DNA from 4 places in the Streptomyces sp. NPDC004539 genome. Region 1 is predicted to be linked to each of the others. Evidence: riboswitches for the same ligand, from Rfam matches in the RefSeq annotation. Region 1 holds a riboswitch; each other region holds the start of a gene.

Region 1 (7,771 bases):
CGGCAGCGACGAGGTGATCCGCCGGTACGCCGATGACCCGCTCGTCCTGCCGTTGCATCCCGGCCGCTCGAAGATCCTGCTCACCGCGGAGACGGACTGGCTCGAGCACCTGGACACCGTCGTCGACTCGATCAGCCACCACGGGGGCACCGGCTGTGTGAACGCCACCGCTGTTCTCGTCGAGGGTGACCCGGCGCCTGTGGCCGAGGCCGTCGCCGACCGCCTCGCCCTCCTGCCCAGCCTTCCCCCCGAGGACGAGAAGGCCGTGCTCCCGGTGCAAGCGTCCCCTGTCGCGCGGGCGTTGGAGAAGTTCGTGCTGGACAAGGCGGCGGGTGCACGGGCTCATCTGGGGGGAGCCGGGTTCGTGGAGGAACTCGGTGACGGCAGCGCCGTGCTCCGCCCGGTGGTGCACCAGCTGGAGCGCCCGGACGACCCGAGGGCGGGTGTCGAGTTGCCCTTCCCCTGCGTGTGGGTCGCCCCCTGGTCACGTGCGGCGGGAATCGCGCCGCTGCGCGACACCCTCGTCCTCGGTGTTCACACCGAGGACGAGCAGCTCATCGACGCGCTCGTGGACGAACCGTCCATCACCAACGTCTACGTCGGTGACCACCCGACCCATTGGACGGCCACCGGTATCCCGCACGACGGATATCTCGCGCATTTCCTCATGCGCACCAAAGGGTTCATACGGGACTGAGCCGACACGGGAGCAGTCCGGTCACTTCCGGCATGGCCTCCGGCTGACCGCTCCGGGGGAGCTTCGCGAAGCCCCACAGGACCACGTGGCCGGATGCCCCGGCGCCCCCGATGACGCCTGGTGAGAGGGCCGCCAGGAAACGCCGGTTCGCCGCGCCGTCGTCCTTCCACTTGATCGTCGGAGTCCGTTCCCATCCCAACGCAACGTACGTCCTGTACATTTTTTACAGACGCCGACGGAAGGGGCTCCCATGAACCCGGCGACCGCTCGCCATGTCCTGCCCGAGTTCCACGAACGCACGGGCCACGGCCACCGCACGCTGGACCCGTACGCGAAGCTGCTGGAGGAGCGGATCGTGTTTCTGGGTGCCCCGGTGGACGACATCTCCGCGAACGACGTGATGGCGCAGTTCATGCACCTGGAGCACCAGGCCCCGGAGCGGGACATCTCGCTGTACATCAACTCCCCGGGCGGCTCGTTCACGGCGATGTCGGCGATCTACGACACGATGCGGTACGTCAGTTGTGATGTGGAGACGGTCTGCCTGGGCCAGGCGGGCTGGTCGGCGGCGGTGCTGCTGGCGGCCGGCACCCCGGGCAAGCGGCTCGCGCTGCCGGGCGCCCGGGTGGTCGTCGGCCCGCCGGAGCCGTCGGGCGAGTTCCGGGGGCAGGCCAGTGACCTCGCCATCGTGGCCGAGGAGCTGACCCGTACCCGCGCGCTCCTGGAGGAGATGCTCGTCCGCCACACGGGCCGCACCCCGGAGCAGGTGACCGAGGACGTCGAGCGGGACAAGGTGCTGGACGCGCGGGCGGCGGTGGAGTACGGCGTCGTCGACCGCGTCGTACCGAGCCGCCGGACGACCGGCGGGTGACGGCGGATGCTGCCGGAACTCCCGCCGCTCCCGGCGCTGACGCGCGCCGAGGCCGAGCTGGTCGACCAGTACCTGGCGGCCGTCGATCTGCTGGGCCGGATCAACCCCAGCCGCGACGGCGACACCTACCGGGGCCTCAGAGCCGCGCAGGCGCTGGTGGCCCGGGCGACGGCGCTGCGTGACGCGCTGACGCTGATGCACCAGCGGGGGGAGCACGAGGTGCACGCCCCGACCCTCGCGCGGGCCCTGCGCGTCCTGGACGGCGACCGGCGCACGGCCCGGGTGACCCTGCCCCCGGCGGGGAACTGACGCCCGGTACATGACGCACGGTCGGCACCCCGGGAAGCACAGAAGCACGCACGCGTGACGCCCCCTCGCTCCACGCGCGCGTGCCTCCGCCCGTGCTCCCTCCGGACGACGTACGGGGCTGTCGCGGGGTGCGTGATGACGCACCGTCTTCAGCCGTCCCCCGGGGCGGCGCGGGTGGCGTGGAACCGACCCCCGTTCGGCGTAACGAGGTTTCCCCCGGGCAGCCCTCCGCACTTGCGCAACCTGCGGATTCGGGGTGTGGACCGGGGCATTCCCGCCCTGATCGGGGCGTCGTCGGGTGACGGACACGTGACCGTTCTCTGAACTGTTCACCCGAATGGCCCAGTCGTGAGTAAGGCCACAAATCCTCGAATTCGTTGGGTATTTCGGTCACGAGTCCGTCAAGATCCCTGTCTGACGACAAGCCCCCGCCACAGAGGCGGGGCGGTCCGGGCGGACGCCGAGTCCTGCCGCCGTCCGGATGACCGAGTCGACAGGAGTGCATCGGCAGGAGTGGAGGACCCAGCAGTACGGGTCGCCGGGGCGGTCACACCATGACCGTGCCGGGCAGCCCTTGGGGTGAAGCCGTGGTGACACGGCCGGGCCAACTTCGCCAGCCCGAATCCGACAGGTCATCCTTCACAGGCGGTTGACGAAGGGTTGCGCATGACTGCGCTCAATCGTGTCCCGTCGATGATGGTCCGAGCCGGTACGGTCTCGGCGTTCGCACTGGCCGCCGTCGGCGGCTCCGTGGTCGTACCGGGCGTCGCCTCCGGCGCCGAGGCGGCCACCCCCGCGACGAAGGCACTTCAGGTCGCGGCGTCGAAGAAGGGCGCACCGTACAAGTACGGCGCCACCGGTCCGCACCGGTTCGACTGCTCGGGGCTCACGCAGTACGCGTTCAAGAAGGCGGGCAAGTCCCTGCCGCGCACCACCACCCAGCAGTACAACAAGACCAAGCACATCTCCGCGTCGTCGCGGCAGAAGGGAGACCTGGTCTTCTTCCACTCGGGCTCGAACGTCTACCACGTCGGGATATACGCGGGGGCGGGCAAGGTGTGGCACTCGCCGAAGACGGGTGACGTGGTGCGGCTCCAGAAGATCTGGACCAAGAGCGTCTGGTACGGCCGGGTCAAGTAGTGCCCGGTGCCGACGGCTGAGGCACGGCCGTCCAGGGCAGCTCGATGAAGACCGTCTTGCCGCCCTCCAGGGTGGGCCGCACGCCGAGCCGCCCCCCGCACTCCGCCGCGAGCGAGCGGATGATCACCATCCCCCGGCCGTTGTCCTGCTGGACAGCGGCCGGGAGGCGTTTGGGGAACCGCGGATGGCTGTCGGTGACGCCGACGCGGACCTGCTCGTCACGGTCGAGGACGAGGTCGAGGGTGAAGGTCGGCGACTGCCCCAGGGTGTGCTGGACGGCGTTGGTGGCGAGTTCGGAGACGATGAGGCGGATGGTCTCGGCGAGGTCCGCGCCGGGCGGCAGGCCCCACTCCGCGAGCGTGCCCGCGGTGAAGGTGCGGGCCGCGGCGACCGACACGGGGTCGCTCGGCAGGGTGACGGATGCTTCCAGGTGGTCTGCCATGGCGACGTCGTCCCTTTCTCACGGGACCGGCGTCCGACACGAGGCGGATGGTTCGAGTACGGTCCCGGAACTGGTGCTTCACCGTCAGACTGCCATTTCCGCGGCCGTCCTGTGCGGCGATCCACCAGGATGTGCATATATCTGTCGCCCGAAGCGGTGAACTCTGCTACGGCAGATCGGATTTGGGCGGCGTGCGAGAAGTAATGGGGAGTGAGGAGGAGGGCATGCAACACGGCCCCGCGGTACGCCGCCGCAAACTGGGCGCGGAACTGCGCGCGTTACGCAATCGGGCCCGGCTGACGAGCGGTGAGGCGGCCCGCCTGGTGGGCTGGCACCAGTCGAAGGTGAGCCGGATCGAGACGGGCACCAGCAGTGCGAAACCGGCCGATGTGGCGCTGCTGCTGGACGCCTACGGAGTGGCCGACGAACGGCTGCGCGAGCTGATGCTCGTGCTCGCCGGCGCCGACGAGGGGGTGGGCCGGGACCACTGGTGGCACGCCTACCGGGGTGTCCTGCCGCCCGCCTACCGGGACTTCATCAGCCTGGAGTCGCAGGCGAGCGCGATGCGCACGCTGGAGACGACCGTGGTCCCGGGGCTGCTCCAGACCCCGGAGTACGCCCGCGCGGTGACCCGCTCGGCGCTGGAGGGCGCGGACGCGGGACAGCTGGACACGCTGGTGGAGGTGCGGCTGGCCCGCCAGGACGTGCTGCGCGGGGACCCGCCGCTGCTGCTGAACGCCGTCCTGGACGAGGCGGTGCTGCGCCGGCAGGTGGGTGGTCCCGAGGTGATGGCGGCGCAGTTGGAACGGCTCCTGGAGGACGCGCGACTTCCCCAGGTGCGGCTCCAGGTACTGCCGTTCACCGCGGGGGCGCATATCGGCGTCACCGGGCCTTTCGTCATCTTCTCGTTTTCGAGCGTCTCTGATCTGGATGTGGTCGTTCTCGACCATTTGACGAGTAGTCATCACCTTGAGGGGAAAGAAGACCTCCGGGCCTACTCGGAGGCTTTCACCAACCTTCAGATCCACGCCCTTTCACCCGAGGACTCGTTGGATTTCATCGCCGGGATAGGTGACGGCGCGTAAGGAGGCACCCCCATGACAGCACTGCCTCGGAACGTACCTTCCGCAACCGCACTGCATGAGGCTCACTGGCTGCGCAGCAGCCACAGCACCGGAGCGAACAACTGCGTGGAGACGGCCCCGCACACGGGTCTCCTCGCGGTACGCGACTCCAAGTCCCCCACCGGACCCGCGCTGCTCTTCACCCCGGGGAGCTGGGCGGAGTTCACCTCCGCACTCTGATCACCCCTCGCACGGCCGTGCCCGCCGACTCATGGTCGTGTCGCGTCGATCACCCGCACCGCGCGGTCCAGCTCCGCCCCGGAGAGGTCCGCGCGGGCGGTCAGCCGCAGCCGTGAGACTCCGTCGGGCACGGAAGGGGGTCGGAAGCACCCCACGGCGAGTCCCCCGTCCCGGCAGTCCGCGGCCCAGCGGACGGCCGCCTCGGGGGACGGCGCGCGCACGGAGACGACCGCGGCGTCCGGACGTACCGCGTCCAGGCCCGCGACCGTCAGCCGGGTGTGCAGTTCGGAGGCCACCTCGCGGGCCCGCCCCGCCCGTCCGGGTTCGCGGCGCAGCAGCCTGAGGGCCGCGAGCGCGGCGCCGGCCGCCGCCGGGGCGAGTCCGGTGTCGAAGATGAACGTGCGCGCCGCGTTGACCAGGTGGTCGATCACCTTCGCCGGTCCGAGCACGGCGCCGCCCTGGCTGCCGAGCGACTTCGACAGGGTGACGGTGACGACGACGTCCGGCGCGCCCGCGAGGCCCGCCGCGTGCGGGGCGCCGCGTCCGCCGTCGCCGAGGACGCCGAGGCCGTGCGCGTCGTCGACGACGAGTCCGGCGCCCGCCTCCCGGCAGGCCGCCGCGAGCAGGGCCAGGGGGGCCGCGTCGCCGTCCACGGAGAACACGGTGTCGGAGACGACGAGCGCCTCGCCGTCGTACGTCCGGAGGGTCTTGCGGACCGCGTCGGGGTCGGCGTGGCCGACGACCTGCACGGTGCCCCGGGCCAGCCGGCAGCCGTCGATGAGGGAGGCGTGGTTCCCGGCGTCGGAGAGGACGAGGGTGCCCTCGGGGGCGAGGGCGGTGACGGCGGCGAGGTTCGCGGCGTAGCCGGAGGAGAAGACGAGCGCCGCCTCGGCGCCGCAGAAATCGGCCAGTTCGCGTTCGAGTTCGGCGTGCAGCTCGGTCGTCCCCGTGACGAGGCGCGAGCCGGTGGCGCCGCCGCCCCAGCGCCGGGCGGCCTCGGCGGCCCCCTCGGTGACCTCGGGGTGGCGGGCGAGCCCGAGGTAGTCGTTGCTCGCGAGGTCGAGGAGGGGGCTCTCGGCGGGACGCGGGCGCAGGGTCCGTACGAGTCCGGCGCTCCGGCGCCGTGCCGCGTGTCCGTCGATCCAGCCGAACGCCATGGCCCCTCCGGGGTTTGTAGGTAGCGGACAGACACTAGCGGCCCGACAAGCCGCCCACTGTGTGGCAATACCCACACGTCAAGCGGGGCCTGTTGTGTGATTCCCACCTTGGCCGGGGGAGGCTTCGCAGGGCAGGATCGGCTCTCATGGACCTGCTGAACACGCTGGTGGACAAGGGGCTTCGGCGCGAGCGGCCGACCCGCGAGGAAGCGCTGGCCGTGCTGCGCACCTCGGACGACGACGTGCTGGACGTGGTGGCCGCGGCCGGGAAGGTGCGCCGGCACTGGTTCGGGCGCCGGGTGAAGCTGAACTACCTGATCAACCTCAAGTCGGGTCTGTGCCCGGAGGACTGTTCGTACTGCTCCCAGCGGCTCGGTTCGACGACCGGCATCCTCAAGTACACGTGGATCAAGCCGGACGAGGCGTCCCGGACGGCCGCCGCCGGGGTCGCCGGGGGCGCCAAGCGGGTCTGTCTGGTGGCGTCCGGGCGCGGTCCGACGGACCGGGACGTCGACCGGGTCTCCGAGACCATCAAGGCGATCAAGGACCAGAACGAGGGCGTCGAGGTCTGCGCCTGCCTGGGCCTGCTGACCGACGGCCAGGCGGAGCGGCTGCGCGACGCGGGCGCCGACGCCTACAACCACAACCTCAACACGTCCGAGTCGACGTACGGCGAGATCACCACGACCCACACGTACGCGGACCGGGTCGACACCGTCGAGAAGGCGCACGCGGCCGGTCTTTCCGCCTGTTCCGGGCTGATCGCGGGCATGGGCGAGAGCGCCGAGGACCTCGTCGACGTCGTGTTCTCGCTGCGCGAGCTGGACCCCGACTCGGTGCCGGTGAACTTCCTGATCCCGGTCGAGGGCACCCCCCTCGCGAAGGAGTGGCACCTCAGCCCGCAGCACTGCCTGCGCATCCTCGCGATGGTCCGGTTCGTCTGCCCGGACATCGAGGTCCGGATCGCGGGCGGCCGTGAGGTCCACCTCCGCTCGATGCAACCCCTCGCCCTGCACCTCGCCAACTCGATCTTCCTCGGCGACTACCTGACCACCGAGGGCCAGGCGGGCCAGGCCGACCTGGACATGATCGCCGACGCGGGCTTCGAGGTGGAGGGCGCGGACCAGGTGACGCTGCCGGAGCACCGGGCACACGCGGGTGGCGGCGGCTGCGGCTCTCATGCGGCGTCCGGCTGCGGGTCCCACGAGGACGACGGCTGCGGCGGCGTCTGCGGTACGACGGCCCCGGCGCCGTCCGCCGTGCCCGCCGCGCAGGACCCCCGCCCCGACCTCGTCGCCGTCCGCCGTCGCGGTGTCGGAACGGACCTCGCGCCGAATGCCTGACGTACCCGAACTGCTGGAGCTGGACCGGCGGCACGTCTGGCATCCGTACGGTCCGATGCCGGGCGCCGTCGAACCGCTCGTCGTGGAGTCGGCGAGCGGGGTCCGGCTGCGGCTCGCGGACGGCCGGGGCGAGCTGGTGGACGGCATGTCGTCGTGGTGGTCGGCGATCCACGGCTACCGCCACCCGGCGTTGGACGAGGCGGCGCGCGAGCAGCTCGGCCGGATGAGCCACGTCATGTTCGGCGGGCTCACCCACGAACCCGCCGTCCGGCTCGCGAAGCTGCTCGTCGACATCACCCCCGAGGGCCTGGAGCACGTGTTCCTCGCGGACTCGGGGTCGGTGTCGGTCGAGGTCGCGGTCAAGATGTGCCTCCAGTACTGGCGTTCGCTGGGCCGGCCCTCGAAGCAGCGTCTGCTGACCTGGCGCGGCGGCTACCACGGCGACACCTGGCACCCGATGTCCGTGTGCGACCCCGAAGGGGGGATGCACGAACTGTGGTCGGGCGTC
Region 2 (7,771 bases), on a different contig from region 1:
GCCCCGACGCGCGCGGCCCGGGTGCGGGGATCGGCCGTCGGGTCCGCCGCGTCGTACCGGAGGAGGTTGTCCCGGCCGGACAGGAAGCCGTACAGCGCGGGCCCCTCGATCAGCGCGCCCACCTCCGGGAGGACCTCGCGGGCCGCGCCCGGCATCGGCCTGCCGAGCACCCTCGCGGTCCCCGAGGTCGGGGCGATCAGGCCCATCAGCATCCTGATGGTCGTCGTCTTCCCCGAGCCGTTCGGGCCGAGGAAGCCGAAGACGCTGCCCCCGGGGACCGTCAGGTCGAGGGAGTCGACGGCGAGCTGACCTCCCCGGAAGCGCTTCGTGAGGCCGTGGGTGTGGATCACCGAGGCGTCGGGGGCGGGGAGGGGGCCGGGACCGAGGCGGTCCGCCGGCTGCGGGACGGGGCCGCCGGGGTCCGCCGACTGCGGGGCGGGGCCGGAGTGGGCCGCCGGGAGTCGGTCCGGGCCCTCTTCGAGGCCCGGGCCCTTCTCCGGTCCCGGCTCCGCGGCCGGTGTCCGCGCTGTCGGCGGGTGTGGCATGGCTCCCCCGATCCGGTGACGACGCGGTGGCCGTCTCCCCGTAACCGTACTCAGTTGCCCTCGGCGGCCTTCACCAGGGCGTCCTTCGTGACCGCGCCGACGTAGACCTTGCCGTTGTCGGTGATCAGGGCGTTGACCAGGCGGGTGGAGAAGACGGTGCCCTTGCCGAAGTCGCCGGAGACCTTGTCGCCGAAGGAGTCGATGAAACCGCCGAAGGCGCCGGCGTCCGGGTGGTCGGCGGCGGGGACGCCTTCCGTGCCCGTGTCGTACGTGGCGATCGACGTCCAGCCCTTGCCCAGGACGTTCAGGCCCGTGAGGTCCTCGCCGAGGCCCTGCTTGCCGTTCTCCGTGTCGGGGGCGTCCTTGCCCTCGTCGCCGCGCAGCTCCTCGCCCTGGGTGACCTTGGCGCCCTTGGGCGGGGTGAAGTCGAAGGTGGAGGCGGCCGGCTTGGCGAAGCTGACCTGGGTGAAGCCGGCGTCGACGACGGCCGCGCCGCCGCTCCTCGGGGTGAGCGTGAACTTCAGGGGCAGGCCCGTCTCGGCGTCGACGGCGATGCTGATCGCGCCGACCGTCGTACCGGACTGCTTGGGCGTCACCAGCAGTTTGTAGGCGTCGCGGCCCGCGACGTGGACCGTGCCGTCGACCTTCACCGAGGTCGTGGGGTCGAGGGACTTCAGGGTCTCTTCCGTGAGGTCCTTGGGGGTCGCCGGGGCCTGCGACTGCTTGCGGGCCGCCTCGGAGAGCGTGGAGTGGTAGACCTCGTTCGACTTGCTGTCGTAGCCCCAGACGTCCTTGCCGTTGTGGACGAGGCTGTACTCCGCGGCGTTCTCCAGGAGGGAGAGCTTCTGCTTCTCGGGGCCGTCGGTGGCCACGCGCAGCGTGTGCGTGCCGGAGGCCAGCTCCATGAGCTTGGTGGAGGGGTCGGCGGAGGAGCCGTCCGAGGACTGGGTCGCGCCGGCGAGGAGGCCGCTCTCCAGGCCGCCGAGGTCGGGCAGGCCCAGGTCGGTGGTGATCTTGACGGTGCCGGAGAGCTGCTGGACGTCCGACGCGGCGACCTTGTCCAGGAGCTGCTGGGCCGTTATCCGCGGCAGGTCGGGGTCGCCGGAGTCGGCGAGGGCGGGGACGAGGCCGATGGTGGCGGCGGCCACGCCCACGACCGTCACCGGAACGACGTACCGCGCGGCCGTCCTGCGGCGGCGGGACCTCGCCTCGTCGGCGTCGGTGACGGGGGTCGGGGTCTCGTGGTCGTCGGTTGCGTTCGGTGCCATGTCTGCCTTACCTCCGTCGAGTTCGGCGGCCGGTGGGCACCTCCGCGCGCCCCACCCCTGACCGCCATTCTCACCCGAATCGGTGAGTCGTGGTCCTGTGTTCCGCATCCATCACACCAAACCGGACCAGTCCCCGGCGTCACCCCGCAGAGTCAACTCCGCGTACTCCTGGGGTATGACACGGCACTCCGGCGTCCCGTAGTCCCCTAGGGGGTCGCGTCGTCGTACCTGGTGGTGAGGGCGGGCGGAACGCAAGCCGGATCAGGGGTTTGACCTGCGGATATACGGAGCCCTAGCCGGCCCGGTGGACCACCGCGTCGCACATCTCCACGAGGGCGAGTTTCGCGTCGCAGTCGGGGAGGGGGGACAGGGCGGAACGGGCTTCCTCGGCGTAGCGGACCGTGTCGCGGCGGGCCTGTTCGAGGGCGGGGTGGGCGCGCAGGGCGGCGAGGGCCTCGGCGTGACGGGTGTCGTCGGTGAGGTCGGAGTCGAGGAGTTCGCACAGGGCGACGTCCTCGGCGAGGCCGAGCCGGGCGGCGCGCTCGCGCAGGCGCAGGACCGGGAGCGTGGGGATGCCCTCGCGCAGGTCCGTGCCGGGGGTCTTGCCGGACTCGTGGGAGTCGGAGGCGATGTCGAGGACGTCGTCCGCGAGCTGGAAGGCGACGCCGAGGCGTTCGCCGTACTGCGTGAGGACGTCGACGACGGTCTCGTCCGCGCCGGAGGTCATCGCGCCGAAGCGGCAGGAGACGGCGACCAGGGAGCCGGTCTTGCCGGCGAGGACGTCGAGGTAGTGGTCGACCGGGTCGCGGCCGTCGGTGGGCCCCGCGGTCTCCAGGATCTGGCCGGTGACGAGCCGTTCGAACGCCTCGGCCTGGATGCGGACGACCTCGGGCCCGAGGTCGGCGAGGATCTGGGACGCGCGCGCGAAGAGGAAGTCACCGGTGAGGACGGCGACGGAGTTTCCCCAGCGGGCGTTGGGGCTGGCCACCCCGCGCCGGACCTCGGCCTCGTCCATGACGTCGTCGTGGTACAGCGTGGCGAGGTGGGTGAGTTCGACGCCGACCGCCGACGGCACGACACCGGGCGCGTACGGGTCGCCGAACTGCGCGGAGAGCATCACCAGCAGTGGCCGGAATCGTTTGCCCCCGGCGCGCACGAGGTGCTGCGCGGCCTCCGTGATGAAGGGGACCTCGCTCTTGGTGGCTTCGAGCAGGCCCTCCTCGACGGCCGCCAATCCGGCCTGGACATCGGCTTCCAGTGCCTGGTCCCGCACGCTCAGCCCGAACGGCCCGACGACGGTCACGAGGGATCTCCTGTCTGCTGTTGCCCACGGGCGAATGTTGGCGATTACACGGTTTGTCGATAGGTCGCTGCCCTCACTCAAGTCAGCGTATCCGGTCACGTTTCGATCACCGATAGCCCCCACGGTTACAGCACGGGCGCTATCGGATCACGCCCGTTATGCATCCGATCGACCAATAAGACACGTCATATTCAGACATAAATACCTTGTGTCCATTTTGCCGTTATTGCTATTTCGTGAGTTGAGTCACGGGCACTTTCTTCACCCACCCTCCCCCGCACCCCTCCTCCGCCGTTCCCCCGTTGGCCAGTTGACGCTTGGCGATCGCAAAGGATCAAGCACCCCATACGCCTCAGGCAGAGGTCAATAGGGACGAGATGTGAATCCGGCACTTGTTCCGGACATGTGCTCTCGCATACGTTCCGCCGGGTCGGGCGGACGCCTAATCCTGCCGCCGCCCTTCACCACCCCATCGACGAACCACTCGCGTACGGCAGGAGCGGGGGACCCAGGTAGTACGCCGCACCGGACACGCTCCGGGACGGCTAGGGGTGAAGCCGTGCCACCTCCCCGGTGGACCGGCCGGGCACCTCCCCGCCCGAACCCGACAGCTCACCTCGCAGGCGCCGGAGAGGAACACCGCCATGCCTGCAATCCGCAAGAAGCGTCTCGCCCGAGCCCTCGCCGTCGCCGCCACCGGCACGGCCCTGCTCGCCCTCCCGATCGTCGGCGCGACCAGCGCGTCCGCCGCCGGCGGCACCTCGTCGACCACGGTCGCCGGGTACCCGAACACCCTGGACGGCTGGATTCGCGAGTCCCTCGCGATCATGGCCCAGAAGGGCATCCCGGGCAGCTACGACGGCATCTACCGCAACATCATCCGCGAGTCCTCCGGCAATCCCTGGGCCATCAACAACTGGGACTCCAACGCCGCCGCCGGGACGCCCTCCAAGGGCCTCCTCCAGGTCATCGACCCGACCTTCCAGGCGTACCACGTCTCCGGGACCGCGTACGACCCGTACGACCCGGTCGCGAACATCACCGCCGCGTGCAACTACGCGGCGGCGGTGTACGGGTCGATCGACAACGTGTTCGGCGCGTACTGACCGTCCCTGTGGGAGCCCCGGTTTCGGATCGGGGCTCCCTCGGCGTCCGTACCGGCCCTCCAAGGGCTCGCGTTACGGAAACATCCGTTCAAGAACGGTCGCCACACCGTCCTCCTCGTTCGAACCGGTGACCTCGTCGGCCACCGCCTTGAGCTCCGGGTGCGCGTTCGCCATCGCGACCCCGTAGGCCGACCACTCGAACATCGGGATGTCGTTCGGCATGTCCCCGAAGGCGACCGTGTCCTCCGGGGCGACCCCGAGGCGCTCGGCGGCCAGCGCGAGACCCGTCGCCTTCGTGACACCGCTCGGCTGGAGCTCGACCGTGCCGGGCCCCGACATCGTGACGGTGGCGAGCGAACCGACCGCCGCGCGCGCGGTGGCCGCCAGTTCGTCGTCCGTGAGCGCCGGGTGGCGCAGGAGCACCTTGCTGATCGGCTCGCACCAGAGATCCTCGCGACGGCCCACGCGCAGCGCCGGGAGCGTCGGGTGCGGCATCAGGTAGCCCGGTTCGATCAGCGTCAGCCCGTCCACGCCGTCCTGGTCGACGGCGGCGTACACCTGGCCGACCTCCGCCTCGATCTTGCCGAGCGCGGTCTCCGCGAGTTCGCGGTCGAGCGTGACGGACCACAGCAGGCGGTCCGCGCCGGCGTCGTACACCTGCGCTCCCTGGCCGCACACCGCGAGCCCTCTGCCGCGCAGGATCTCCAGCAGGGGGCGCACCCGGGGGGCCGGGCGGCCGGTCACCACCAGGTGCCGCGCGCCGGCCTCCACGACCCGCTGGAGGGCGTTCAGCGAGCGGTCGGAGAAGGTGTCGTCGGCGCGGAGCAGCGTGCCGTCCAGGTCGGTGGCGACGAGGGCGTACGCGCGCGTGCCGGAAGCGGGGGTGGTGGGTGCGGCCATGATCAGAGAATACGGACCGCACCGGCCCCGGGAGGCCCGACCGACCGGCTCGCCCCGGCCCGCGCCCGCCACAGGCCCACGACCTCCGGGAGCACCCGCGAATCGGCCACACGTCGCCCCGCGCGGGAGGGCCGGAAACCGGTCGCCCGGCAGGGGAACGGGCACCCGCGCGGAGAGACCGGTTCACCTGGCGCGCGCACGCGCAGGAGGGCCGGTTCGCGAAACCGCCCTCCCGCGCGGGGCGACGGCGGCGTCCTTCCGGCGGCCCGGTGGCCCTCCGGGGTGACGTTCGTCATCGAACTGCCATCGAATTCCCAACGCTTCTGCGAAGACTGCACCGGTTGGCAACAACATGAGCCGCTATCTACCGCGGGCCCTGTCTGGAGGGGTACGGTCCAGGTGTCCAGGGGGGACTTGATCGGGGGGTCAGGTTGAACAGTGGGCGCATTCGTGTGCTGCGCGCGCAGGAGTTGGGCGAGGGGGAGCGGGAGCGCTGGCGTGCGCTGCGCGCCGTGTCGCCGGCCCCGCGCAATCCGTTCATGGAACCGGAGTTCGTCGAGGCCGTGGGGCGCGTACGGGCGCGTGCGCGGGTCGCGGTGGTGTACGAGGGGCGTGAACCCGTCGGGTTCCTCCCCCACGAGCGCGGTCCGCTCGGTATGGGCCAGGCCCTCGCGCACGGCGTCTCGGACGCCCAGGGCGCGATCCTGGCGCCCGGACTCGGCCTGGACACCGCCGAGTTGATGCGGGCCTGCGCCCTGTCGAGCTTCGCCTTCGACAACCTGGAGGCGGAACAGGCCCTGTTCGTCCCGCACGCCGCCGCCGAGTACCCGGCCTATGTCATCGACGTCGAGAAGGGCTACGAGACCTACGAGTCGGTGCTGCACGGCCAGTCGCCGAAGTTCCTGCGGACGACACTGGCGAAGGAACGCAAACTGGGCCGCCAGGCGGGCGAGTTGAGGTTCGTGTTCGACGAGCGGGACCCGGCCGCGCTGCGCGCGCTCATGGCCTGGAAGTCCGCGCAGTACCGCCGCACCGGCCGCCGCGACCGGTTCGCGCAGGAGTGGATCACCCGCCTGGTCGGGCTGCTCGCGCAGACGCGCGCCCCGGAGTGCGCCGGCACGCTCTCGGTCCTGTACGCCGGTGAGCGCCCCGTCGCCGCGCATTTCGGGCTGCGCTCGTCGACCGTGCTGGCCTGCTGGTTCCCGTCGTACGACACGGAGTTCGCGAAGTTCTCGCCGGGGCTCGTGCTGCATCTGCGGATGGCCGAGGCGGCGGCGGCCGAGGGGATCGGCACGCTCGACCTCGGGCGGGGCGCCGCCGAGTACAAGGACGCGCTGAGGACCGGGGAGATCCCCGTGTACGAGGGGGCGTGGACGCGGCCGGGGATGGGGTCGGCGCTGTACTGGCTGAGCCGGGAACCCTCGCGCCGGGCACACCACTTCGTGCGCGGGCGCCCACGGCTCGCGAGCACCGCCGCGCGGGTGCTGAAGGGTGCCGGGCGGCTGCGGGGCGGGGCCGGTGGAGGGTCGGCCGGGGGGTCTGCCGGAGGGGCGACCGGGGGATCGGCCGAGGGATCAGCCGGGGGGTTCGACAAGAAGGGTGCCTGACAGGGACGCCTGGCAGGTGTCTCCGAACATCAGGGGGGTTCATGTCCCGTACGACCCGTACGTCTCAGGTACGGGCCGAGATACGGCGGTTCCTCGCCGTGCGGCCCGTCCAGATCGCCGAGGTGGACCTGACCGGCACGGAGGCCGGGGCGGGGGCCGGACCGGGGGTCGCCTCAGGAGCCGCTTCAGGGGCCGGTTCAGGGGTGACCCTGAGACCGGGGCCGGGCAGTCCGCCCGTGGCCTCGGGGCCGGTGTTCGCCCTGGTCCGCCGGGAGGGGCGCCCGGTGGGCACGGTCCTCGGGGAGATCCCGGAGGGGGCGGACCCGAAGGCGGTGCTCACGGAACTGGCGGAGCGGCTCGTCGCCGACTCCCCCTCTCCGTACGCCGGTTCACCGCCGTACGGCTCCCCGCCCGCCCCGCCGCCGTACACCACCGTCGTCATCGCCACCCGTGAGCGGGCCGGGAAGCTGGTGCACGCGCTCGATTCGATGCTGGCGCAGGATCATCCGCGGTTCGAGATCGTGGTGGTGGACAACGCGCCGGTGACGGAGGCGACGCGGGAGCTGATACGGGAGAAGTACGCCGAGCGGGTGAGGTACGTGTGCGAGCCGGTGCCGGGGCTCGCGGTCGCGCACAACCGGGGGGTGGCCGTGGCACGCGGGGAGGTCGTCGCGTTCACGGACGACGACGTCGTCGCCGATCCTCGCTGGCTCACCGAGCTGACCTCGCCGTTCGCCTCGGACCCGGGGCTCGGCTGCGCGACGGGGCTGATCCTCCCGGCCCGGCTGGGCACCCCGGCCCAGGTCCTCCTGGAGAGCCACGGCGGCTTCTCGAAGGGGTTCGCGCCGAGGACGTACGACCCCGCCGAACCGCCCGCCGACCAGCCCCTGTTCCCCTTCACCGCCGGGCGGTTCGGGTCGGGGGCCAGCATGGCGTTCCGTACCGGAGTACTACGGGAGGCAGGCGGGTTCGACCCGGCGACCGGGGCCGGGACCCTGGCGCGCGGGGGCGACGACCTGTACGGCTTCGTCAGGGTCCTGGC
Region 3 (7,771 bases), on a different contig from region 1:
CGCACCGGCCTCGCCCACCTCTTCGAGCACCTGATGTTCCAGGGCTCCGCCCAGGTCAAGGGCAACGGCCACTTCGAGCTGGTCCAGGGCGCCGGCGGCTCCCTGAACGGCACCACCAGCTTCGAGCGCACCAACTACTTCGAGACCATGCCCGCCCACCAGCTGGAGCTCGCCCTCTGGCTGGAGGCCGACCGCATGGGCTCCCTGCTGGCCGCCCTGGACGACGAGTCCATGGAGAACCAGCGCGACGTCGTCAAGAACGAGCGCCGCCAGCGCTACGACAACGTCCCCTACGGGACGGCGTTCGAGAAGCTGACCGCCCTCGTCTACCCGGACGGCCACCCCTACCACCACACGCCCATCGGCTCGATGGCCGACCTGGACGCGGCGACCCTGGAGGACGCGCGCGCGTTCTTCCGGACGTACTACGCGCCGAACAACGCGGTCCTGTCGGTGGTCGGCGACATCGACCCGGAGCAGACGCTCGCCTGGGTCGAGAAGTACTTCGGCTCCATCCCCGGGCACGACGGCAAGCCCGCGCCGCGCGACGGCTCCCTGCCGGACGTCATCGGCGGTGAGCTGCGCGAGGTCGTCGTCGAGGAGGTCCCCGCGCGCGCGTTGATGGCCGCCTACCGGCTCCCCGAGGACGGCACGCGCGCGGGGGACGCGGCGGACCTGGCGCTCACCGTCCTCGGCGGCGGCGAGTCCTCCCGCCTGTACAACCGCCTCGTACGGCGCGACCGCACCGCCGTCGCGGCCGGCTTCGGCCTGCTGAGGCTGGCCGGGGCGCCCTCCCTGGGCTGGCTGGACGTCAAGACGTCCGGGGACGTCGAGGTGCCCGTCATCGAGGCCGCCATCGACGAGGAGCTCGCCCGGTTCGCCGCGGAGGGCCCGACGGCCGAGGAGATGGAGCGCGCGCAGGCCCAGCTGGAGCGCGAGTGGCTGGACCGGCTCGGCACGGTCGCCGGCCGCGCGGACGAACTGTGCCGGTTCGCCGTCCTGTTCGGCGACGCGCAGCTCGCCCTCACGGCCGTGGGACGCGTGCTGGAGATCACCCCCGAGGAAGTCCAGGAGGTCGCCAAGGCGCGCCTGCGGCCCGACAACCGCGCGGTGCTCGTCTACGAGCCCAAGCACCCCGACACCGCCGAGGACGCGGACGTCCCCGGCGACCCCGCGCGCGAAGCGACCGTAGAGGCCGGCGACGACAACGAGGAGACGGCCAAGTGACCGAGCTCGCCACGATGGACTTCCACCCGCAGCCCCAGGCGGGCGAGGCCAAGCCCTGGGCGTTCCCCGCGCCCGAGCGCGCCACCCTCACCAACGGCCTGACGGTCCTGCGCTGCCACCGCCCCGGCCAGCAGGTCGTCGCCGTCGAGGTCCTCCTCGACGCGCCCCTGGACGCCGAGCCGACCGGCTTGGACGGCGTCGCGACGATCATGGCGCGGGCCTTCTCCGAGGGCACCGACCGGCACTCCGCCGAGGAGTTCGCCGCCGAGCTGGAGCGCGCGGGCGCCACGCTCGACGCGCACGCCGACCACCCCGGCGTCCGGCTCAGCCTGGAGGTCCCGGCCTCCCGGCTCGCCAAGGGCCTCGGACTGCTCGCCGACGCCCTGCGCGCGCCCGCGTTCGCCGAGGGCGAGGTCGAACGGCTGGTGCGCAACCGGCTCGACGAGATCCCGCACGAGCTGGCCAACCCCTCCCGGCGGGCCGCCAAGGAGCTCTCCAAGGAGCTGTTCCCGGCCGACGCGCGCATGTCGCGCCCGCGCCAGGGCACCGAGGAGACCGTCGAGAAGATCGACGCCGCCGCCGTCCGCGCCTTCTACGACCGGCACGTCCGCCCCGCGACGGCCACCGCGGTCGTCGTCGGCGACCTGAACGGCATCGACCTCGACGCCCTGCTCGCCGAGACCCTGGGCGCCTGGACGGGCTCCTCGGCGCAGTCCCGGCCGGTCCCGCCGATCACCGCCGACGACACCGGGCGCGTCGTCATCGTCGACCGGCCCGGCGCCGTCCAGACGCAGTTGCTGATCGGTCGGATCGGCGCCGACCGGCACGACCGCGTGTGGGCCGCCCAGGTGCTCGGTACGTACTGCCTCGGCGGCACCCTGACGTCCCGTCTGGACGCCGTCCTGCGAGAGGAGAAGGGCTACACCTACGGCGTGCGCGCCTTCGGGCAGGTCATGCGGTCCGCTCCGGACGGCTCCGGCGCCTCCATGCTGGCCATCAGCGGCTCCGTCGACACGCCCAACACCGGTCCCGCGCTCGCGGACCTGTGGACCGTCCTGCGCACGCTCGCCGCCGAGGGCCTCACGGACGCCGAGCGCGACTTCGCCGTGCAGAACCTCGTCGGTGTGGCGCCGCTCAAGTACGAGACCGCCGCGGCCGTCGCCGGGACCCTCGCCGACCAGGTCGAGCAGTTCCTCCCGGACGACTTCCAGGCGACCCTCTACCGCCGGCTCGCCGCCACGGGGACCGTCGAGGCGACCGCCGCCGCCGTCAACGCCTTCCCGGTCGACCGCCTCGTCACGATCCTCGTGGGTGACGCGAAGGAGATCCGGGAGCCGGTCGAGGCCCTCGGGATCGGCCCGGTGCGGGTCGTGACGGCCGAGTAGGAGCCGACAGCCGACGGGCACGCGCGCGTGGGGGACGCCGGATGTCAGGCGTCCCCCACGCGCGCGTTCACCGTTCGCACAGCGACACCGCATCCGAACGCGCGTTCCCGGTGATGACCGTTTTAGTCCGGAGCGTTCGCCTCTGCCCTGTGGTGTGCGCTACAAAAACCCCTGTGCGTTTGGGAATCGACGGCGGCCCCTCTAGCGTCGTCCGGGCTGTTCGTCGGGCAGTACGCCGCACACCGCGGCACCGGACAGCGATCGCCGAGTCCCCGTACGGCGCGAGCCAGGGGAGCCGGGGACCCACCCAGTCCCTGGGGTGAATCGGGCGCGTGCGCCCGTAGGAGACCTTCCTGCTCCGAACCCGTCAGCTAACCCGGTAGGCGAGAGGGAAGGAAAGGACGAACACGACCTCATGGCGTTCACCTGCGCCACCGGCAAGCGCCGCAAGGCGGGCCGGATGCAGCGTACGACCGCCCGCGCGGCGGGCATAGCGGCGCTCACGACCTCGGCGCTGGCCGCCGGCTCTCCCCCCGAACCGACCGCCGCGAACGCCGCTCCGGCCATGGACGACACCGTCACCGTGCGCCTGGACACCGTCGCCGCGCACGCCGACGACCACGCGGCCGTGCAGGAACAGGCCGTCCAGCGGGCCGCCGCCCGCGCGCGGACCGAGGCGGTGCGCGCCCAGGCCGCCGAGGACGCCCGGGCCGCGCGCCTGGCCGAGGCCCGGGCCGCGCGGGAGGCCGAACGCGCCCGCCTGAACGCCTTCGTCGCCCCGGTCACCGGCTCCTACGTCTCCACCGGCTACCGCAGTGGCGGCTCCCTGTGGTCCTCCGGCAGCCACACGGGCATCGACTTCCACGCCGCGACCGGCACCCCGGTGCACGCCGTCGGGCTCGGCACCGTCGTCGAGGCCGGCTGGGGCGGCGCCTACGGCAACCAGGTCGTCGTCCGGATGAACGACGGGACCTACACGCAGTACGGCCACCTGTCGTCGATCTCCGTCTCCGTGGGGCAGACGGTCACCCCGGGGGAGCGGATCGGCCTCTCCGGTGCCACGGGCAACGTGACCGGCCCGCACCTGCACTTCGAGGCCCGGACGACGCCGGAGTACGGCTCCGACATCGACCCGGTCGCCTATCTGCGCGCGCACGGCGTCGGCGTCTGACGCGCGAGATCGTCCAGCCCCGGCCCCCTCGGCCGGGGCTTTCGACGTTTCGGACGCACTTCTGTCCAAAAAATATCCATGGATTCCGGCCCGCCATCGGAAATTCCGGCGCATTGCAATAGAGTCACGGAACACACGTCGATCGGCTGCGTTCGACGGCGTTTCACGGGGATTAAGGCGGAGGTCGGTCATGCGTATTCCGGCGCACTCGGTGTGCACGGCCATCCGGGACGACATCGTCTCGGGTGTCTACGAGCGCGGCAGCCGTCTCACCGAGGAACTCCTCGCGCGCCGGTACGGCGTCAGCCGCGTCCCCGTCCGTGAGGCGCTGCGCACGCTGGAGGCCGAGGGGTTCGTCGTGACCCGCCGGCACGCGGGCGCGTGCGTGGCCGAGCCGACCGAGCAGGAGGCCGCCGACCTGCTGGAGATGCGGCTGCTGCTGGAGCCCCTCGGCGCCGCGCGGGCCGCCCAGCGGCGCACCGAGGCCCATCTGAAGGTGCTGCGCGGACTCGTCAGGCTGGGCCAGGAGCGGGCCAGGAGGGGTAACAGCGAGGATCTGCGCTCCCTGGGCGGCTGGTTCCACGAGACGCTCGCCCAGGCGTGCGGAAGCCACGCCCTGACCTCGACGCTGACCCAGCTGCGCCACAAGATCGCCTGGATGTACGCCGTGGAGCCGTCGGTCGCCCCCGTCGACTCCTGGGCCGAGCACGGCGCGATCGTCGACGCCGTCGCGCGCGGCGACGCCGAACGCGCGCGGGCGGTCACCGCCCTGCACACCGAGCGCTCCACCGCCGCCCACCGGCTGCGCTTCGCCGGCGCCGACCGTGTGAGGACTTCGCAACACGCCGTAAACATGACCGGCCTGCGGCATTAACACGGGCGCCGTATACAAAGAACAGGTAATTATCCGAGGGCTATTTCCGCTGCCCTTTTCCGGAGTGCGCCGTGAATTTCCCGGTGCGCGCCTTCCGTGTGCGCCCGCGCGCCCCGCGGTCCTTATGCCGGGCAATTCATTCCGAGGTGCCCGGAAACGACGGAGCCGCGCCACCTGGAAAGGGTGACGCGGCTCGGTACGCGCGCGTGGAGCGTCGTCAGACGGTCTCGGGGAGCTCGTCGAGACCCTCGGAGACCAGCTTGGCCAGCCGGTCGAGGGCGGCGTCCGCGCCCTCGGCGTCGGAGGCCAGGACGACCTCCTCGCCGCCCTTGGCGCCGAGGCCGAGGACGCCCAGCATGGAGCCCGCGTTGACGGGGGTGCCGCCCGCCTTGGCGATCGTGACCGGTACGCCGGTGGCCGTGGCGGATCGGACGAAGAGGGAGGCGGGGCGGGCGTGAAGGCCCTCCGCCCAGCCGATGGTGACGCGGCGCTCAGCCATGTGATGCTGCCCTTCGGTGTTCAGGGTTGTCTAGACCAGTTTTCCACACGTGAAGCGTTCCCGGAGGAGCCACGACGGCGTCCCCGGGACGGCCGTCCGGACCGCGGCCTCGGTCCGGTTCGTGCCGTCTTCCGTCCCCCAGACTGCCTCGCGCCGTTGTCGGACGCGAGCCGTACGCTGGGCCCCATGCAGAGCGCGCAGGAGCGGCACGAGTACCCCGCCCACTGGGAAGCCGACGTGGTGCTGCGCGACGGCGGCACCGCGCGCGTGCGGCCCATCACCGCCGACGACGCCGAGCGCCTGGTCAGCTTCTACGAGCAGGTGTCGGACGAGTCGAAGTACTACCGCTTCTTCGCGCCCTACCCGCGCCTGTCCGCGAAGGACGTCCACCGCTTCACGCACCACGACTTCGTGGACCGGGTGGGACTCGCCGCCACCGTCGGAGGCGAGTTCATCGCCACCGTACGCTATGACCGCATCGGTCCCGACGGCCTGCCCGCGACCGGCCCCGCCGACGAGGCGGAGGTCGCCTTCCTCGTCCAGGACGCCCACCAGGGCCGCGGCGTCGCCTCCGCCCTCCTGGAGCACATCGCCGCCGTCGCGCGCGAGCGCGGCATCCGCCGCTTCGCCGCCGAGGTGCTCCCCGCCAACTCCAAGATGATCAAGGTCTTCACCGACGCCGGCTACACCCAGAAGCGCAGCTTCGAGGACGGCGTCGTCCGCCTGGAGTTCGGCCTCGAACCCACCGAACGCTCCCTCGCCGTCCAGCGCGCCCGCGAACAGCGCGCCGAGGCCCGCTCCGTACGACGCCTCCTCGCGCCCGGCTCCGTCGTGGTCGTCGGCGCCGGACGCGCCCCCGGTGGCGTCGGCCGCGCGGTCCTCGCCAACCTCCGCGCGGCCGGCTTCACCGGCGCCCTGCACGCCGTCAACAAGGCCCTCCCGGACGGCGTCGAGGAGCTCGACGGCGTCCCGGCCCACCGCTCCGTGCGCGACATCGACGGCCCCGTCGACCTCGCGGTGATCGCCGTCCCGGCGGACGCCGTGCCCGAGGTCGTCGCCGAATGCGGGGAGCACGGCGTCCAGGGACTCGTCGTCGTCTCCGCCGGGTACGCCGAGAGCGGCCCCGACGGGCGCGAGCGCCAGCGCGAACTCGTCCGCCACGCACGCGCGTACGGCATGCGCATCGTCGGCCCCAACGCCTTCGGGGTCATCAACACCGCCCCGGACGTCCGGCTCAACGCCTCCCTCGCCCCCGAGACGCCCCGGCCCGGCCGCATCGGCCTGTTCGCCCAGTCCGGCGCGATCGGCGTCGCCCTGCTCTCCCGGCTGCACCGCCGGGGCGGCGGCGTCACGGGCGTCACCGGAGTGTCGACGTTCGTCTCCTCCGGCAACCGCGCGGACGTCTCCGGCAACGACGTCCTTCAGTACTGGTACGACGACCCCGACACCGACGTCGTCCTCATGTACCTGGAGTCCATAGGCAACCCCCGCAAGTTCACCCGCCTCGCCCGGCGCACGGCCGCGGCGAAACCCCTCGTCGTCGTCCAGGGCGCCGGATCGGCCCCCCAGGGACACGCGGTCCGCGCGACGCGGCTGCCCCACGCGACGGTCTCCGCGCTCCTGCGCCAGGCCGGCGTGATCAGGGTCGCCACCATCACCGAACTCGTCGACACCGGCCTCCTGCTCGCCCGCCAGCCCCTTCCCGCCGGCCCGCGCGTGGCGATCCTCGGCAACTCCGAGTCCCTGGGGCTGCTCACCTACGACGCCTGCCTCTCCGAGGGACTGCGCCCCCTGCCGCCCCTCGACCTCACGACCGGCGCATCCCCGGCGGACTTCCGCCGCGCCCTCACACGCGCGCTGGGCGACGACACGTGCGACGCCGTCGTCGTCACCGCCATCCCCGCGATCGGCGAGGGCTCCGCGGACGACGCCGAACTCGCCGAGGCGCTGCGCTCGGCCGCCGCGGAGGTCCCGGCCAAGCCGGTGCTCGTCGTCCATGTGGAACTCGGGGGGCTGGCGGAGGCGTTGTCGGCGGCGATGAGCACGGGGCCGCAGGGGGCGGGCACGGCTTCCGGCGGGCTCGTGGGGGTTCGCGGGAGCAGCGCCCTCGGCTCGGCCCCGCCGTACCAGCGCGCCGGCGCCCCCGTACCCCTGCCCGCCGCCCCTCCCGGACAGGCCCCCGCGACGCGCCCGGGCAACGCCCTGGCCGCCGCCAGGACCCCGCACCCCGCCCTCTCCGCATCCCCCGACAAAGCCGCACAAGCCCCCCTCGCGCCCCCGCAGGGCCCCCGCCTCATCCCCGCCTACCCGGCCGCCGAACGAGCCGTACGCGCGCTCGCGGAGGCCGTCAAGTACGCGCAGTGGCGGCGGGAGGCGGCCGACCCGGGCCGGGTCCCCGAGTACGAGGACATCGACGAGAAGGGCACCGCGCGGATGATCGACGGCCTCCTCGCGCGCGGGCAGGGCCTCACCCTCGGCACCGACGAGACCTGCGAACTCCTCGGCAGCTACGGCGTCGACGTCCGCCGCGCCGTCCCGGCCCCGACCCCCGAGGACGCCGTCGAGGCCGCGCGCGCCCTGGGCTACCCCGTCGCCCTGAAGGCGACCGCCCCGCA
Region 4 (7,771 bases), on a different contig from region 1:
CGCCTTGCGGCGGATCTCCTCGTCGGTCGTGGAGTCGGCCTTGTCGAGCTGTTCGAGGACGTGGTTGCGCAGGCCGATGGCCTCCTCGACACCCTTCATGCCGATGCCCTGTTCGGCGAGGCCGGGGATCGGGAAGGTGCGGGAGACGGCGCCGAGCGCGATCACCAGGTAGTCGAAGGGCAGCTCGTACGCCTCGCCGACGAGCGGCGCGATCGTGGCGACCTTGCGGTCCTGGTCGATGGTGGTGACCCGGCCGGTGAGCACCTCCGCCTTCGGCAGCACGCGTCGCAGCGGGACGACGACGTGGCGCGGGGAGATGTTGCCGGCGGCGGTTTCGGGGAGGAAGGGCTGGTAGGTCATGTACGACCGGGGGTCGACGACCGTGACGGTCGCCTCTCCGTAACGCATCTTCTTGAGAATGCGTCGAGCTGCGTACAGGCCTACGTACCCACCGCCTACTACGAGGATCCTGGGACGCTCCGTGGTGCTCATGCCATCGAGTATCCACCCGGGTCATGGGGGTCGCTCGTGCGCCCCTTCACAAGCTTCGTCAGGGGGTGTGTTATCCTCCGCGACTCACGTGATCCATGTCATGTCCTCGAACGGGAACCCGCCCCCCGGCCACCCCGTTGTCAATGCCCCCCGACCTGCCTCTCCGGCCGGTTGAGGGCTCCGTGAGGGGTCCGTACGACCCCTGTTCGACCCCTTCGCGATACGTCCCCGTACCGCCGTTTTGAACGTGTTCACACGGGTGTTGGGCCCCGGAAGGGCCAACCGGGCCACATTCCTCGCCCAACGGGGCCCTTTTCCTTGTGAAGAACTTCACGAACTTTCTCGGCGGCGCCTGCCACACCCTCCTCGAACCCCGCTCAAACGCCGTTCCCCCAGCTCAGCGGAGCCCCACCGGCAAACCCCCACAGCCGACGCACAGAACCCCCGGCGTCCGTCGTCGCCTCAGCATTGGCACTCGCCGCCGGTCTGGTCCTGGGCGGCCCCGCGAGCCCGGCGAGCGCCGCGCCGAACGTCTACTTCATCAGCTACACCTACACGAACGGCTCCGGCCGCATCGACGTCTACAACGACGGCGACTACGCGGGAACCGCGATCTGGGCGGCCGACCCCGGCTCCCTCGGCTCCTCCACCGGAGACACGCTGATCGCCTCCGACCAGCTGGCGGACGGCTACGGCATCGAGGCCCACCTCAGCGACGGCCGCATCGCCACGACGCGCGGCCACAGCTCGCCGTACACCGACACGACGACCGGCAACCTCGACGAGGGCGCCGAACGCAAGATGTGGGTCTGCTACGTCCAGGGCACGTTCAGCGATTGCAGCGGCAAGATCGACGTCCACGCCTGACACACACAAAGGCCCCGGCGTCTTCGGCCGAAGACGCCGGGGCCTCCCCCCGTCTAACCCTCCGCGACCGCGAACGCGATCCCGTCCAGGATGTCGTGCTCGCTCACCACGACCTCCGCCGCCCCGGTCCGCTCCATGATCGAGAGCAGTACGAGGGCCCCGGCGCCGATGACGTCCACGCGCCCGGGGTGCATCGAACCGATCGCCGCGCGCTCGGCGTGGGTGGAGCGCAGGAGCCACTCGGTGAGTTCGCGGACCTTGGCGTAGGAGATCCGGGAGTGGTGGATGGCCGCCGAGTCGTACGCGGGCAGGTCCTGGGCGATGGCCGACAGCGTCGTCACGGAACCGGCCAGCCCGACCAGCGTCCGCGCCTCCCGCAGCGGCACCGTCTCCTCCGCGAGGTCGAGCGCCGCCTCGATGTCCGCCCGCATCGCCGCGATCTGCGCCTCGGTGGGGGGATCGGTGACGGTGCCGTCGTGGACGAGATGGCGCTCGGTCATCCGTACGCAGCCGACGTCGACGGAGCGCGCGGCGCGGACGTCCGTGTCGCCGACGACGAACTCCGTCGAGCCGCCGCCGATGTCCACGACGAGGTAGGGGGTCGCGAGGTCCGGCCGCGAGGTCAGCTCCTTCGTCGCGCCGGTGAAGGAGAACGTGGCCTCCTGGTCCCCGCTGACCACCTCCGGTTCGACGCCGAGGATGTCCAGCACGCCCCGGACGAACTCGTCCCGGTTCTCGGCGTCCCGCGAGGCGGAGGTCGCGACGAACCTCACCCTCTCGGCGCCCAGCTCCTTGATCACGGCCGCGTACTCCCGGCACGCGGCGAACGTCCGCTCCAGCGCCTCCGGCGCGAGCCGCCCGGTCCGGTCGACCCCCTGCCCGAGCCGCACGATCGTCATCCGCCGGTCCAGATCGACGAGTTCCCCGGTCTCGGGGGTGACGTCGGCGACGAGCAGCCGGATGGAGTTGGTACCGCAGTCGACGGCGGCGACGCGGGTCATAGGTACACCCTTTCAGGCTTGCGAGACGTGCTCTGCTTCAACGCTTCTCAACGCCGGTCCGCAACATTCAGCCCGTCCGGCGTTTGAGGACGAGGCCCTTCGGGCCGAACGGGGTCGAAGGGGCGGAGCCTCTTCAGAGGATGGGACGGGTAGGGGCGGCGGGGGCGAGATCACTCGGCGGTGACCACACACGCGCCCTTCCGCCACCACTCCGGCAGCATCGCCAGCGCCTCGTCCCCGAGCGGGTTCACCCCGGGCCCGGCGGCCAGCGAGTGCGCCACCAGGACGTGCAGGCACTTCACCCGGTCCGGCATCCCCCCGGCGCTCGGGAACCCGGCCAGCACCTCGATCTCGTCCCGCCGCCGGATGTAGTCCTCGTGCGCCGCACGGTACGCCGCCGCCAGCTCGGGGTCCTGCCCCAGCCGCTCGGTCATCTCCTTCATGACCCCGTTCGCCTCCAGCGTGCCGATCGCGGAGTTCGCCTTGGGGCACGTCAGGTAGTACAGCGTCGGGAAGGGCGTGCCGTCGGGCAGGCGGGGCGCCGTCTCGACGACGTCCGGCTGACCGCAGGGGCAACGATGGGCGATCGCGCGCAGCCCCCGCGGGGGCCGGCCCAACTGCTGCCGGAACGCCTCGACGTCCGCGTCGGTCGGCTCGGTGCGCTCGGTGGTCGGAGGAGGCGTTTGCATGTTCGTACGATCGTCTCTCTGCTGTCGCTGAAGGGCCGGTGCCTCTCCAGTATCAGGGGACCAGGCCCGCACCCCGTACGCCCCGTAGGACCCGTAGCCCCCGTAAGGGTCCCCTCACCTGCCGACCGCGTCCGCCTTGTCCACCCCGTCCCACACGTTCGCGTACCAGGGCCGGTCGGCGGCGCCCGCGTCCGCGCGGGACTGCTTCGCCGCGTCCGGGTCGACGACGACGAACCCGGTCTCGCCGGGCAGGACGTAGTGCAGACGCAGCCGGATCTGCTGCTCGGCGTACGCGTCGTCCTGCCAGCGGGCCTTCAGGTCCCGGAGCTGCTCGACCCGCTCCCGCGCCTGCTCCTGCTCGCGTTCCAGATCGGCGATCTCGGCACGCTGGGAGACGTACTGCCGCATCGGATAGGCGAGGGCGACGACGAGGGTGCACAGGACGAGCGCGAGGAGGGCGGCGCGGCCGGTGAGCCGGGAGCGGCGCTGCTGGCGCTTGTTCTGCGAGCGGTAGACACGGGCCGCGGTCTGCTCGCCCAGGGCGCGGAGTCTGGTCGCGGTGGAGAACCGGTCCTTGTCCTTGACGGCCATGCGCCGCGCCTCCCGTTCCCGTTCATACGTGCGTACGTCCCCGCACACGGTACGGGACCGGGTACGGGGACGTACGGACGACGCCTCTCAAGGGGCGCCCCTTAGGGGGATCAGCCCCTAGAGGTTCAGCCCTTGAAGCGGGGGAACGCGGACCGGCCGGCGTACACCGCCGCGTCGTCCAGGATCTCCTCGATGCGCAGGAGCTGGTTGTACTTGGCGACACGCTCGGAGCGGGCCGGGGCGCCGGTCTTGATCTGGCCGCAGTTGGTGGCGACGGCGAGGTCGGCGATCGTGACGTCCTCGGTCTCGCCGGAGCGGTGGGACATCATGCACTTGAAGCCGTTGCGCTGGGCCAGCTCGACGGCGTCCAGGGTCTCCGTGAGGGAGCCGATCTGGTTGACCTTGACGAGGAGCGCGTTGGCGGCGCCGTCCTCGATACCGCGGGCGAGGCGCTCGGGGTTGGTGACGAAGAGGTCGTCGCCGACGATCTGGACCTTGTCGCCGAGGCGGTCGGTGAGGACCTTCCAGCCCGCCCAGTCGTCCTCGAACAGCGGGTCCTCGATGGAGACGAGCGGGTAGGCCGCGACCAGCTCCTCGTAGTACTCCGTCATCTCGGCGGCGGAGCGCTCCTTGCCCTCGAAGAGGTACTTGCCGTCCTTGTAGAACTCGGAGGCGGCGACGTCGAGCGCGAGGGCGATCTGCTCACCGGGGACGTACCCGGCCTGCTTGATCGCTTCGAGGATGAGGTCCAGGGCGTCCCGGTTGGAGCCGAGGTTCGGCGCGAAGCCGCCCTCGTCGCCGAGGCCGGTGGACAGGCCCTTCGTCTTCAGGACCTTCTTCAGCGTGTGGTAGACCTCGGTGCCCCAGCGCAGGGCCTCGGAGAAGGACTCGGCGCCGATCGGCGCGATCATGAACTCCTGGATGTCCACGTTGGAGTCGGCGTGCGAGCCGCCGTTCAGGATGTTCATCATCGGCACCGGCAGGAGGTGCGCGTTCGGGCCGCCGAGGTAGCGGAAGAGCGGCAGGTCGGACGCCTCGGAGGCGGCGTGCGCGACGGCGAGGGAGACGCCGAGGATGGCGTTCGCGCCGAGCGAGCCCTTGTTGTCGGTGGCGTCCAGGTCGAACATGGCCTGGTCGATCAGGCGCTGCTCGGTGGCGTCGTACCCGACGAGCTCCGGGCCGATCTGCTCGATGACGGCGAGGACGGCCTTCTCGACACCCTTGCCCTGGTAGCGGTTCGGGTCACCGTCGCGCAGCTCGATGGCCTCGAAGGCACCGGTGGAGGCGCCGGACGGGACGGCGGCACGACCGGTGCTGCCGTCGTCGAGGCCGACCTCGACCTCGACGGTGGGGTTGCCTCGCGAGTCGAGGATTTCCCGGGCTACGACGACGTCGATGGACGGCACGAGCATCTCCTTCTTGGAATGTGGCACAGGTTCTGCGAGACGAGCCTAACCGGCCCGGGGCGAACGGCCAGCCCGCCCACCGCCCCGATGGCAGAACCGAGAGTAAATTGTTTCTGAACGGAACAAAACTGCCCGCAAAAAAACCCGCTCCGGTGCGTACGGGGGAACACGCACCGGAGCGGGGGCCCGTGAGAACGGGGGGGGATGGTCCTCACGAGAGCTCTACTGTGAGGTCCACGGATGTGAGCGGCCTGTGGTTCAGCTGCGGACCGGCTGTCTACTTGAGGTGGAGCTGCTGGCCCGGGTAGATGAGGTCGGCGTCCTGGATGATGTCCTTGTTGAGCTGGAACAGCTTCTGCCAGCCGCCGGCCACCTTGTGCTTGGCGGCGATGGAGCTGAGGGTGTCGCCCTTGACGACCTTGTACTCGCCGTCGCCCTTCTTGACCTTCTGGCCGGTCGGGGTGGTGACGGTCTTGGAGGGGGTCGTCTTCTTGGCGGCGGCCGGACGCTCGGTGGAGCGGGTGGCGGCGGGGGTCTCGGTACGGCTGCTGGAACCGCTGGACGAGGAACCGCTGGACGAGGAACCGCTCGACGACGAGCCGGAGTTGGAGGACGAGCCGCCGCTGTAGGTGGCGCCCGACAGGCCCACACCGCAGCTCGGCCAGGCGCCCTTGCCCTGCGAGGCGAGGACCTTCTCGGCTATCTCGATCTGCTGCGACTTGCTGGCCAGGTTGGCGGTCGAGGCGTACGCGGTGCCGCCGTACGCGGCCCAGGTCGACGCGGAGAACTGGAGCCCGCCGTAGTACCCGTTGCCGGTGTTGATGGACCAGTTGCCGCCGGACTCGCACTGCGCGACGGCGTCCCACTCGGAGGCGGTGGCGGCGGAGGCGCTGCCCGCGGCCATCAGCGGGGCGGCGACGGCCACACCCGTGACACTGGCGAGCGCGACGACACGGGTGGCCTTGGACGGGCGGCGGTGCTTGCCCTTGCCGGAGAACAGCATGGATCGATCCCCTCACCGACGCCTGCGAGGTGAGCTGTCGGGTTAGGGCCGGTTGAGTTGCCCTGTCACTTCCGTGACTTCACCCCAAGCCGGTTCCGGCGGCGTCAACCACCGTCCCCAGCACTTACCTTGGGTCCCCCGCTCCTGCCCACGGCGCTTGCGCGACGACTGTTCCCGGACGGCCGCTGGCAGGATTCGGCGTGTGCGGCAGCCGGGGCTCGGGTTGCCGAGCGGTCACGACCGTAGACATGCGCCGAGCGGATTTTCAAAGACGATCAGGGCTTCTGAGACTCATCCCACACTTTCGCCAAAACGGACATTCAACACGAAGCCGGACGCCGAACTGCCGTGTTTCCGCCCGCTTTTACGCCTTTGCGTACGCCGCCCCAGCTCTCGTTCACTTGCCGAGAGACAGCGTCTGACCGGGGACGATGGCGCTCGGGTCGGCCCCGATGAGCCGCTCGTTCGCGGCGTAGAGGGCCCGCCATCCACCGTCAAGCTCAAGGGAGTCGGCGATGGAGCTGAGCGTGTCCCCGACCCGGACGGTGTACGACGCCGGCTCGTCCGCGCTCACCCCGCGGTGCTTGCCGGTGCCGGCGGTGGAGAGGGTCGACGCGCTCTCGACCGGGACGATCGGGAACGGGAAGGCTCCGACGGCCGCGCCGACGCGCGTGTCGACGAGGCTCCAAGACCCGGCGGACTGTGCCGCATTGTCCGAATTCTCCGCACTGTTCCCGTTCGGCGTTCCTGTGGATTTACCGTCCGGAGTCCGTGGGGCGTCCGGGGTGACGATCCGGCCCGAGCCGCTGTTCTTGCCGGCCTCGGCGGAATTCCCGGCCTCGGCCGAGGAGTCGGGCGCCTCGGGGGTCGTCTCGGCGGACTTCCCGGGGGTGGAGGGGGACGGCGACGGCGACGCCGGAGTGGGGGTGGGCGACGGCGAGGCGGCCGGGTCCGTACCGCCGGAGGCGCCCGAACCGGCCGCCGAGCCCGACCCGTTGGACGTACCCGACGTTCCGGACGAGCCGGACGTACCGGTCGAACCCGTACCCGGGCTCGCGCTCGCGTCCGTCGCCGCCGCGCCGTTCTCCTTCGTCAGGCCCGCCGTGAGCGCGCAGATGGGCCAGAAGCCCGGCCCCTGGTCGGCGAGGATGCGCTTGCCGACCTCGATCTGCTCGGCGCGGCCGGCGAGGTCGGGGCGCTCGGCGTAGGCGAGGCCGCCGTACTTCTTCCAGTCGTCGAGCTTGATGTGCAGCCCGCCGAACTGGCCGGAGCCCGTGTTCTCGTCCCAGGCGGCGTCCGTCTCGCAGCCGGCCACCTTGTCCCAGACGGTCGTCCCCTCGACGCCGGCCGGGTTGCCGGCCGCGCTCGCGCCGGTCGCGCCGAGCAGGGGGATGGCGATCGCGGAGCCGGTCACTCCGGCGGCCACGAGGAGGGCCGGAGCCTGGCGGGGGCGACGGTGACGGCCGTTCCCGGAGAGCATGCGGACGCCTTTCTCACGACGACAGGGGGAGTGCGGCGCGGGGCCGCTTCGGTGCGGTGTGGGGCCGCTCCGGCTTGCGAACGTATCGGCATACGATCACTTGTCACAAGTTCATGCCGCGCAGATCACGTGAAGATCACGGAGTTGAGGGCGTGTCATGTTTGCTTTTCACGCCGTCTTCGTGAAGCTGACCGGCAATGTCCGCAGGCCACGCATGATGAGACCGCCTCGCCACCTCAACT

Evidence for each region. Region 1 has a riboswitch for cyclic di-AMP ahead of ABZX85_RS16795 (C40 family peptidase). Riboswitches for the same ligand answer to the same signal wherever they lie in the genome.
Region 2: another riboswitch for cyclic di-AMP. It lies ahead of ABZX85_RS18350 (transglycosylase SLT domain-containing protein); the one in region 1 lies ahead of ABZX85_RS16795 (C40 family peptidase).
Region 3: another riboswitch for cyclic di-AMP. It lies ahead of ABZX85_RS04295 (M23 family metallopeptidase); the one in region 1 lies ahead of ABZX85_RS16795 (C40 family peptidase).
Region 4: another riboswitch for cyclic di-AMP. It lies ahead of ABZX85_RS41035 (transglycosylase family protein); the one in region 1 lies ahead of ABZX85_RS16795 (C40 family peptidase).

What each region holds. Positions count from the first base shown of each region.
Region 1 covers NZ_JBEXLS010000007.1:91,461-99,231, reverse strand. The annotation lists gene ABZX85_RS16810 (aldehyde dehydrogenase family protein) at 1-697, shown strand, start outside; gene ABZX85_RS16805 (ATP-dependent Clp protease proteolytic subunit) at 948-1,568, shown strand; gene ABZX85_RS16800 (hypothetical protein) at 1,575-1,877, shown strand; cyclic di-AMP (ydaO/yuaA leader) riboswitch at 2,351-2,540, shown strand; gene ABZX85_RS16795 (C40 family peptidase) at 2,544-3,017, shown strand; gene ABZX85_RS16790 (ATP-binding protein) at 3,010-3,459, opposite strand; gene ABZX85_RS16785 (helix-turn-helix transcriptional regulator) at 3,684-4,544, shown strand; gene ABZX85_RS16780 (DUF397 domain-containing protein) at 4,557-4,763, shown strand; gene ABZX85_RS16775 (8-amino-7-oxononanoate synthase) at 4,793-5,920, opposite strand; gene bioB (biotin synthase BioB) at 6,067-7,263, shown strand; gene ABZX85_RS16765 (adenosylmethionine--8-amino-7-oxononanoate transaminase) at 7,256-7,771, shown strand, end outside.
Region 2 covers NZ_JBEXLS010000008.1:59,924-67,694, reverse strand. The annotation lists gene ABZX85_RS18365 (ATP-binding cassette domain-containing protein) at 1-545, opposite strand, end outside; gene ABZX85_RS18360 (DUF2092 domain-containing protein) at 596-1,813, opposite strand; gene ABZX85_RS18355 (polyprenyl synthetase family protein) at 2,106-3,116, opposite strand; cyclic di-AMP (ydaO/yuaA leader) riboswitch at 3,580-3,755, shown strand; gene ABZX85_RS18350 (transglycosylase SLT domain-containing protein) at 3,761-4,222, shown strand; gene ABZX85_RS18345 (HAD family hydrolase) at 4,295-5,122, opposite strand; gene ABZX85_RS18340 (GNAT family N-acetyltransferase) at 5,554-6,729, shown strand; gene ABZX85_RS18335 (glycosyltransferase) at 6,771-7,771, shown strand, end outside.
Region 3 covers NZ_JBEXLS010000002.1:129,839-137,609, forward strand. The annotation lists gene ABZX85_RS04285 (pitrilysin family protein) at 1-1,227, shown strand, start outside; gene ABZX85_RS04290 (pitrilysin family protein) at 1,224-2,612, shown strand; cyclic di-AMP (ydaO/yuaA leader) riboswitch at 2,865-3,013, shown strand; gene ABZX85_RS04295 (M23 family metallopeptidase) at 3,028-3,783, shown strand; gene ABZX85_RS04300 (GntR family transcriptional regulator) at 3,974-4,657, shown strand; gene ABZX85_RS04305 (HPr family phosphocarrier protein) at 4,875-5,156, opposite strand; gene ABZX85_RS04310 (GNAT family N-acetyltransferase) at 5,343-7,771, shown strand, end outside.
Region 4 covers NZ_JBEXLS010000029.1:73,448-81,218, forward strand. The annotation lists gene ABZX85_RS41005 (NAD(P)/FAD-dependent oxidoreductase) at 1-492, opposite strand, end outside; gene ABZX85_RS41010 (hypothetical protein) at 961-1,359, shown strand; gene ABZX85_RS41015 (Ppx/GppA phosphatase family protein) at 1,413-2,360, opposite strand; gene ABZX85_RS41020 (DUF501 domain-containing protein) at 2,531-3,049, opposite strand; gene ABZX85_RS41025 (septum formation initiator family protein) at 3,164-3,640, opposite strand; gene eno (phosphopyruvate hydratase) at 3,766-5,052, opposite strand; gene ABZX85_RS41035 (transglycosylase family protein) at 5,324-6,049, opposite strand; cyclic di-AMP (ydaO/yuaA leader) riboswitch at 6,054-6,260, opposite strand; gene ABZX85_RS41040 (transglycosylase family protein) at 6,447-7,529, opposite strand; gene ABZX85_RS41045 (cytochrome P450) at 7,698-7,771, opposite strand, start outside.